DNA from 2 places in the Hydrogenophaga sp. GW456-12-10-14-TSB4 genome. Region 2 is predicted to be linked to the other one. Evidence: riboswitches for the same ligand, from Rfam matches in the RefSeq annotation. Region 2 holds a riboswitch; the other holds the start of a gene.
The links. Region 2 has a riboswitch for cobalamin ahead of AC07ZS_RS13690 (TonB-dependent receptor domain-containing protein). Riboswitches for the same ligand answer to the same signal wherever they lie in the genome.
Positions count from the first base shown of each region.

Region 1 (4,476 bases), on a different contig from region 2:
CAGCTACCAGCTCGGCTCCATGCTGCTGCACTGGGGCGGCCTGTACCAGGCGGCGCTTCGCCTAGACGACCATGTGCCGCCCATCCTGCGCCGGCTCGCTCAGGAAACCGGTGAGGGGGCCTCGTTCTTCACCCGAGAGGGGTCGCTGCGCGTGTGCCTGTTCCGCGTGGACTCTTCGCGCTCTGTTCGCGATCACGTGCACACCGGTGATTTGCTGCCGCTGGACAAGGGGGCCGCGGGCCGTGTGCTGGCCGGCTTCGACCGCGCGCTGGTGGATCCGGCCCAGTTTCCGTCTCAGCCCCTGATCGCGACCGTGGGTGAGCGTGAGCCCGATATCGCGGCCATTGCCGCGCCCGTCTTCGGGCCCCAGGGCAGCCTGCGCGGCGCCTTGGCCATTTCCGGACCGGCCATGCGCTTTTCCATCGACCTGGTGCCCGGCATGTCGCAGGCCCTGCTCAAGGCGGCATCGGAGCTGACGCGCCGCCTGGGCGGCGACTCGACCCTGCTCGACCGGGCCGAGTCGATCAACATGATCTCCCGGCCAGCCGTCTGAGCCTGTCCGCCCGGGGCGTTGTCAGGCCCTGTCGCTGTCGACGCGCATCGCCGGATGGATGACGTCACCCTCGCGCAGGATCTGAACATCGTCCAGCCACAGGTTGCAGCGGCGCAGCGGCAGATCGAGGTGGCAGGCGGTGTCGTTGGTGCCGCCGAGTTCGAGATTCGGACCCAGCGAGAACAGCACGTTGCCGTAGAAGGACAGCGCGTTCATCACATGCTCCATCGGCAGCTGGCGAGTGACCGAGAACTGGTACCAGCGCGCTTTCTCGTTCAATCCCCAGCCGATGTGCGAGATGGCGTAGGCGCGGGGATCATGGAAGCTGTCGATGTAGCTCTTGATCAGTTGCGCGTCCATGCCTTCGCCCTGGATGTCCACCACCATCCCCTGGCGAATCTCCAGCGTGACCGGTGACTGCACGTACTGCTTGAAGGCGCACAGGATGTCGCCCGGCTGCAGCACCACGCGGCCGTCCACCGCGCCGTCGTTGCCCTGCGTGAAGGCGAATCCCGAAGGGAAGTGGTCCCAGCGGCCGGGCTCGCGGGTGTAGCCGTACTCCGAAATCACGGGGTACTGGCCCAGCCGGTACGTGACATCCGTGCCTGCATCCGACGTGATGCGCATGCGCGTGGCCTTCTCCAGCAGGCCCTTGGCGTGCTCCACGCGACGCGCCAGGTCTTCTGTGGGGAACATCTGCTTGAGCACGTGAAACGGTTCCATCACGCGCAGAATGCGCACGCCCGCGGCCTGGATCTCGGCTTGCTCGCGCGAGAACAGCAGACCCACCATGTCGATCACCATGCTGGCCGACTTCAGCGTTTGCATCGCCAGGGCGTTGCCCACCAGCGGATGGCGCCCTTGAACCCCGACCGCGTTGTGCTGCGCCCGCCGGACGTTGAGGTTGAAGGTGCGGGCACCCAGGGCCTCCGCCGCCGCCATGAAGGCCTGGGCGTGGTCCTTCCACTCATCCTCCGCCGTCAGCACCACGACGGTTTCACCGGGCTTGACCGCGCAAAGTGTGAGCTCGCGCGTGAACAGCTCCAGCATTTCGACATCCAACATCAATGTTCTCTCCTTGTGATCACGAGCGATCGTGGCGTTCCAGGGTTTCAATCAGAAGGCGGCAGAAGGCCTCCGGGTTCTCGGCCTGCATCTGGTGGCCGACGCCGGCGAGGCGCACGGCGTGAAGCGCGGGGCGCCGGCTGCGCATGTCGTCCACGTCGGTGTCGGCGACCACACCGCCTTCGCCCGCGCAGATCAGCGAGATGGGCAGCTCGCTTTGCGCGAGGTCGGCAAACATGTCCTGGCCATGGAAATCCTCGTTGGCGGCGAAGACCGCACGCTCATCGCAGGTGGACAACCACTCGGCGCGCAATTGCTGCAGCGCTTCGGGCCACGGCGTTGCCGTGCTCGCACGCAATGCCGCTGCCGCTTCGCCGCGCTGTGCAGCACGCAGCAGCGCCAGCGTGCGTGCCAGCGGCACGGGGTAGGGGCGACGGCCTGGGCCGCTGGTGGGTGGGTCCAGAAGGACCAGGGAATGCAGTCGCCCGGCGGCCTGTGCGGCGGCCCGCAAGGCGATGCGCGCGCCCATGGAGTGACCGATGACGATGGGCTGCGGCGCCAGGCCGAGAGCTTCCACGAAAGCGATCAAATCCTGTGCGCACGCATCCAACCCATAGTCCAGGTGCGGGCCCGACTCGGAGAGGCCGCGCCCTCGCACGTCCAGCACGTGGCAGTCGAAACGCGGCACCAGCCGCTCACCCACGTGTGTCCAGAGCGCGGCGGGACTCACGATGCCCGGCACGATGACCACAGGGCGCCCTTCACCCGGGAAGTGCAGGTAGTGCTGGCGGATGCCGTTGGCTCTGACGTGTCCGCCATTTGCGGGACTCATGGGCTTTCCGATGCATGAATGAGAGAGAATGTTTTATTCTGCTTGAGAGAATATCGTTTTGTCAAACAGAACAAACTGAAGGAAGGGCCACATGGCCGCGTATCAACCGCTTACAATTCGCGCGTTGGTGCTCGCGGCGTGGTTCACATGCCGCAGTTCAACGGGAAGCAGGAAGAGGCCAAGGCATTCTGCGCTGGACCACCCCAGCCACGATGCGCCGACGCATCCAACCTGCGCTGCCCCCGCAACGGTCAAACGGACGAAAGCCCCGCCCTTTCAGCATTCATCACACAGCCACTGGACGCCTTGAACAAGCGACTGGGAAGGCGATGCATGCAGCTCCGTCAGCCCGGATACCGGCCAACAAGGTGAGCGCGCACGCTGCATCGGCAGCCACCGCGCTCGTTATCGTCCAGCGCCGGCGGGGATGCCGGCAAGGACTGCTTTGTGACTTGCTTTCCTCATGAAAACCGTACCTCGTGCGCGCGTTGCCGCGCTTCCGCTGGCCATTGCCACAGCCTTCCCTTGTCTTCTTTCCAGCGCCACGGCCTGGGCCCAGACGTCCGACACGCCCTCGCTGGCGACCGTCACCATCACCGAAGAGCGCGGTGTTGCCACACCGCTGGTGAAGCCTTCCACCGCCGGCAGCCGGCTGGAGCTGACACCTTTCGAGACCCCCGCCAGCATCGCCATCGTGCCGGGTGAACTCGTCCGCGCGCTGGGCACGACCTCGGTCATCGAGGCCAAGACGCTGGCCCCCGGCATCAGCTCGGCCAACAGCCCGGGCAACGGCGGCAACGTGCTCAACGCCCGCGGGTTCACCGGGACCAACTCGGTCAAGCAGCTCTACAACGGCCTGGAGCTCAACAACGCCGGCGGCGTGGTGAGCTTTCCCTTCGACCCCTGGAACGTGGAGCGCATCGAAGCGCTGTACGGCCCGGCATCGGTGCTGTACGGCGCCGGCGCCATCGGCGGTGCCGTCAACGTCGTCAGCAAGCGGCCGGACCCGACGAAGTCCTCGCACGAGATCGGCCTGGGCATCGGTTCCGACAACTCGCTGCACGAGGCCCTCAGCAGCACCGGGCCGCTGGGCGGCGGGTTCTCCTACCGCTTCGACCTGAGCCACCGCCGTTCGGACAACTGGGTGGACCGCGGCCAATCGGACACGCTGGCGGTGTCCGCCGCTTTGCGCTTCGATGCCTCGCCCGACCTGAACTTCGTGCTGGCCACCGACCACGGCCGCCAGAAGCCCATGCACTACCTGGGCACACCGGTGTTCAATGGCGCGCCCGTGCCCGGCACCGAGACGAAGAACTACAACATCGCCGACAGCGATCTGTTCTTCCAGGACAAGTGGATCACGCTGGACACCGAGTGGAAACCATCGACCGGCATCACGGTGCGCAACACGCTCTACAACATGGAGCACAACCGCCGCTACCGCGACGTGACCGTGTTCACCTACCAGCCGACGACCGCCACGGTGCGGCGCTCCAGCTACCGCGACATCTCCTACTCACTGCAGACCCAGCGCGGCGTCAACACCTACGCCACCTTCAAAGGGGAGGTGGCCGGCATGAAGAATGAGTTCCTCGCCGGAGTGCAGGTCGAGCGCAGCTTCTACGACCGTTTCGACAACAACCGTGGTGGTGCCACTGTGGTGGACGCGCTCAACCCGGTGCCGGGGCAGTACCGGCAAGGGTGGTTGGGCGAGTCCATTCCGATGTACTACCTGAAGCTCGACAAGGTGGGCGTCTTCCTGGAGAACCGCCTGACGCTCAACCAGCGCTGGTCCGTCGTGGCGGGACTGCGCAGCGACAGCTACCGCACCGAGCGCGAAGACCGCCAGGTGAATCGCATCACCCACGGAAAGGTCAGCGGCACCAGCGGCAGCCTGGGTGTGGTCTTCCATCCCGTGCAGGATGTCGCGCTGTACGGACAGATCGCCACGGCGCAGGACCCGGTCACCTCGCTGGCCAGCATCGGCGCAAACCAGCAGGGCTTTGGCCTGTCGCAGGGTCGGCAA
Region 1 covers NZ_JBWKZH010000002.1:191,686-196,161, forward strand. The annotation lists gene AC07ZS_RS02025 (IclR family transcriptional regulator) at 1-553, shown strand, start outside; gene AC07ZS_RS02030 (2,5-dihydroxypyridine 5,6-dioxygenase NicX family protein) at 575-1,618, opposite strand; gene AC07ZS_RS02035 (alpha/beta fold hydrolase) at 1,638-2,450, opposite strand; cobalamin riboswitch at 2,560-2,829, shown strand; gene AC07ZS_RS02040 (TonB-dependent receptor) at 2,914-4,476, shown strand, end outside.
Region 1: it holds a riboswitch for cobalamin, as region 2 does, so the genes downstream of both, AC07ZS_RS02040 (TonB-dependent receptor) here and AC07ZS_RS13690 (TonB-dependent receptor domain-containing protein) in region 2, are expected to answer to the same signal.

Region 2 (4,476 bases):
ACGGCTTCGCCGGCGCCGCCGCGCGCCGCTTCGGTGCGGTGGGCCGGCGCCAGCGCGGTCTCGCAGCGCGAGTAGTGGAAGGTGTGGCCGCGCAAGGCGCCGGCCGGCAGCGCGAGTTGCTGCAACCCCAGGGCCGCCAGCCGCTTCTGCATGAGCACCTGGCCCGGCAGCAGGCCCCACAGGGCGGCGGCTTCGCCGTCGCTGGAAATCATGTGATCGAACAGCGGCATCATGCCGCCGCATTCTGCCCACACCGGCCGCCCGGCCTGGGCGTGCGCGCGCAGGCCGTCGCGGGTGCGGGTGGCAGCCGCCAGCGCGCCGGCGTGCAGCTCGGGATAACCGCCGGGCAACCAGACCGCGTCGCACGCGGGCAGCGGCTCGTCGGCCAGCGGCGAGAAGAAGACCAGTTCGGCACCGAGCGCGCGCAGCACATCGAGGTTGGCCGGGTAGATGAAACAGAAGGCCGCGTCGCGCGCAACGGCGATGGTCTTGCCTGCCAGCAAAGCGGCCTGGGCGGGCACAGCGGTGGGCGCGTCGAACGCCACCGTCCAGCGCGCCAGCGCCGCGCCGTCCATCTGGCCCAGCGGCGTGCGGGCCAGTGCATTGGCGGCGGCATCGAGCCGGGCCAGCGCGTCGGGCAATTCGGCGGCCACCGTCAGGCCCAGGTGGCGCTCAGGCAAGGAAAAAGCGGCATCGCGCATGACGGCACCCAGGAACTGGGCTTCGTCATCGGCCAGCGCCTCGCGCAGCATCTGCGCATGGCGCTCGCTGCCCACGCGGTTGGCGAGCACGCCGGCCCAGGGCAGGCCCGGGCGGAAATGGCGCAGGCCGAAAGCCAGCGCGCCGAAGGTGCCCGCCATGGCCGAGGCGTCGATCACGGCGAGCACCGGCAGGCCGAAACGCTGCGCCAGGTCGGCCGCGCTGGGCTCGCCGTCGAACAGGCCCATCACCCCTTCGACCACGATCAGGTCGGCTTGCATGGCCGCTTCGTGCAGGCGCGCGCGGGCATCGTCTTCGCCCGTCATCCACAGGTCGAGGTTGTGCACCGGGTGCCCGGTGGCCAGCGCGAGCCAGTGCGGGTCCAGGAAGTCGGGCCCGCATTTGAAGGCCCGCACCCGCCGGCCGGCGCGCGCGTGCAGGCGCGCCAGCGCCGCGGCCACGGTGGTCTTGCCCTGGCCCGAAGCCGGGGCCGCCACCAGAATGGCCGGGCAATGCGGCATCACCGCTGCGGCGCCCATTTCATGCCGACGTAGAACGTCTGACCGGCGGTGGCGTAGCCGCGCGCGGTCTGGTAGTCCTTGTCGCCCACGTTGTCCACGCGCGCCAGCAGCGTCCAGTCCGGACCGAGCCGCTTGCTCGCGTACACATTCACCAGCCCGTAGCCGTCCAGGCGCTGGAGGTTGGCGGCGTCGTTGTAGCGGCGGCCCACCAGCTCCAGCTCGGACCCCAGTGTCCAGCCGGCCACTTGCGTGTCGGCGCTCAGCTTGGCCATCTCGCGCGGCCGGCGGGGCAGTTCCTTGCCGGTCGACAGGTCCTTGGGGTGCTGCAGGTCGAGCGAGCCGTGCAGCGTCACCGCGCCGACCTGGCCGCCGGCTTCCACCGTGATGCCCGAGTACTCGGCGCGCGCGGTGTTGGCGTAGCAGCCGGGGAACGCGCCCGTGCCGTTGATGCAGGCGCCGGCCCCGCCGACGTAGGTGATCAGATCGGACACCTTGTTGCGGTAGGCCACCACGCTGAAGAGGCTGCTGCCGACCTCGCGCTTCAGCCCCACTTCGACGTTGCGCGAGGTCTCGGGCCGCAGCGAGGGCACACCGTAGATGCTGAAGCGCTGGTACAGCGTGGGCACGCGGAAGGCGGTGCCCGCCGAGGTCATGACGCGCCAGCCCGGCACGAAGGCATAGGCATACGCCGCGCTGCCGGTGGACTTGGCACCGAACTCGCTGTCGTCGTCGTGGCGCGCATTGAGTTGCAGCGTGTGTTTGCCCTCGCGCCAGCCGTAGCCCAGCGCGAGCGCGTTCTGGTGCCGGTTGGTCGCGACGGGCCGGGTTTCGGCGTTGTCGAAGCGGTCCTCGCGCCGCTCCAGCGTCGCCGTCAACTGGTGCGCACCGAGCTGCCAGCGGTTCTGCCACAGGTAGTTGCTCAGGCGGGTCTTGGACACGTAGGGCGAGGGCCGCGTGGCGTAGCGGTCCGTGCCCTGCGTGATGCCGACCTGCGTGCTGTACACCTCGCTCCAGCGCGCCGACCAGGTCAGGCCCAGCGTGTTCACCTCGCTCAGCGCGTGGTCGTCGCGGCGCGGCGTGGTCGAGTCGTATTGCGCGTCCAGGTCGCTGGAGAGCAGCGTGGCTTCCAGCCGGTGGCCGGGCGCCACTTTCAGGCCCAGGCGGGCCGACGCCGACGTGCTGCGAAAGCCGTCGTGGTCCGGGTTGGCCGCGGGCTGCGCGTTGAAGCCGTGGCTGGTCTCGCGCGTGACGCCGAAGGCGTAGTCGAAGTCGCCGGCGGCGCCGCTGAAGGAGGCATCGAGCTTGGCTGTGCCCTGGTTGCCCAGGCCCACCTCGATCGAGGGCGTGAAGCCGCCCTCGCCCTGGCGCGTGAAGATCTGGATCACGCCCGCCATGGCGTCCGAACCGTAGACCGCCGCCGCTGGGCCGCGCAGCACTTCGATGCGCTCGATGCGCGACAGCGGGATCGCGCTCCAGGATGCGCCACCGCTGCCGCCCTGCGACTCGATGCGCACGCCGTCCACGTAGACGGCGGTGAAGCGGGTTTCGCCGCCGCGGACATAGACGCTGGTGGTGGCGCCCGGGCCGCCATTGCGGCTGATGGAAATGCCCGGCACACGGGCCAGCACGTCGGCCAGGCCGGTGGCGCCGCTGCGCTCGATGGCCGCGCGGTCCACGATGGACACGTCGGCCACGACGTCGGTCAATGGTTGCTCGACCCGGGTGGCGGTGACCACGGTTTCCTTGAGGGCGGTGTCCGCAGGGGACGAAGACGATTGTGCGTGGGCGACCGACGTGCCGAAGCCCGCCAGCAACGCCAGCGGAAGCGCGGCCAGGGGCGCGCGCAGTTTGCGATTTTTCATGATGAAGAACGGACAGGAGGCCCTCACCATCTTCCCCGACGGTGCATGGGCATCACGGTGAGGCGCCCGTTGCCAGACGCTCCACCACCTTGTTGGCCGGTATCCGGGCTGACAGACCGACCTCCATCGCCTTCCCAGATGACACGGCGTGTCGTCCAGTGGCTGTTGGATGGAGGCTGAGAGACCGTTCGCGCATGCGCTCATGGCCACTCGTCTGCTTACCGTTGCGGGGGCAGCGCAGGTTAGGTCCCATCCCTGGGGAATGACCCTCCTGCTTCCCGTTGAACTGCGGCATGTGAACCACACCGCGAGCACCAACAGCCGGCATTCTAAGCGGTACGCTCCCGGGGCAACCCTACAATGTGAAAACTTCGAGTCCCCACCATGGCCGATCCCAAGCACTTTGACCAGATCACCGAACGTGTCGAGCGCCTGTTGCTGCGACACGAGGAACTGCAGCGCACCAACAGCCTGCTGGTTGAACAGGTGCATGCGCTGCAGGCCGAGCGCGACTCGCTCAAGTCCCGGCTGATGGCCGCCCGCGCCCGCATCGATGCCCTGCTGGATCGCCTGCCCCCCGGCATGACCGATGCCGCCCCCGACACCCGCAAGGAACGATCATGAGCGCAGCGTCGGGCCGCCCCAAGCCAGCTCGCACCGCAGTGCGAAGCACGGAGGTATTTAAATGAACAAGCCCGGCAGCAAACAGATTGAAGTGCAGATCATGGGCCAGAGCTACCTGCTCTCGTGCCCACCGGGCGGCGAAGCGTCGCTGCTCGATGCGGTGGAGCGCGTGGACACCGCCATGTGCCGCATCCGCGATGCGGGCAAGGTGAAGGCGCGCGACCGCATCGCGGTGCTGGCCTCGCTCAACCTCGCGTTTGAACTCTCGCAAAAAGAAGCCGAGAGCTTCCAGGCCTCGTCGTTCGGCCAAGCCGAGCAGAGCGCGTTCGCCGAAGCCGGCGGCGGCTTCGACAGCGAGCCGCTCGATCCGCAGACGCAGGCCCGCGTGGAAGAGCTGATGCGCCGCCTGGACCAGACGCTGGACAAGGACGGCCGCCTGCTCTGATGCGCCGCCAGTCACTGCGCAGGAATATATCGACCGATGGTCCGCCAGGGGCCCATGCAGCGCCTACAATTTGCACTGTCTGCAGTGCGCGCCGGGCTTTATATTTCCTTGAACCAATGCTCATAGAGCCCGGGCTTGGTACATTGCGTGGCTGGTGCGAGCGTCTCGCGTCAGACGAACCCGAAGCCCCGCTGCCCTCGCCCACCTGAACCCCGGTTCAGGATGCCGGTCCGGCGGCACTTGCAGACACCTTTCATGCCTTTGGACCCCCTCCTGATTCTTGAGTTGGCCGCCCTCGGCCTTGGTACCGGTTTCCTGGCCGGCT
Region 2 covers NZ_JBWKZH010000024.1:44,031-48,506, reverse strand. The annotation lists gene AC07ZS_RS13695 (cobyrinic acid a,c-diamide synthase CobB) at 1-1,238, opposite strand, end outside; gene AC07ZS_RS13690 (TonB-dependent receptor domain-containing protein) at 1,220-3,082, opposite strand; cobalamin riboswitch at 3,159-3,416, opposite strand; gene AC07ZS_RS13685 (DUF904 domain-containing protein) at 3,467-3,706, shown strand; gene AC07ZS_RS13680 (cell division protein ZapA) at 3,768-4,151, shown strand; RNA gene ssrS (6S RNA) at 4,225-4,404, shown strand; gene AC07ZS_RS13670 (sulfite exporter TauE/SafE family protein) at 4,407-4,476, shown strand, end outside.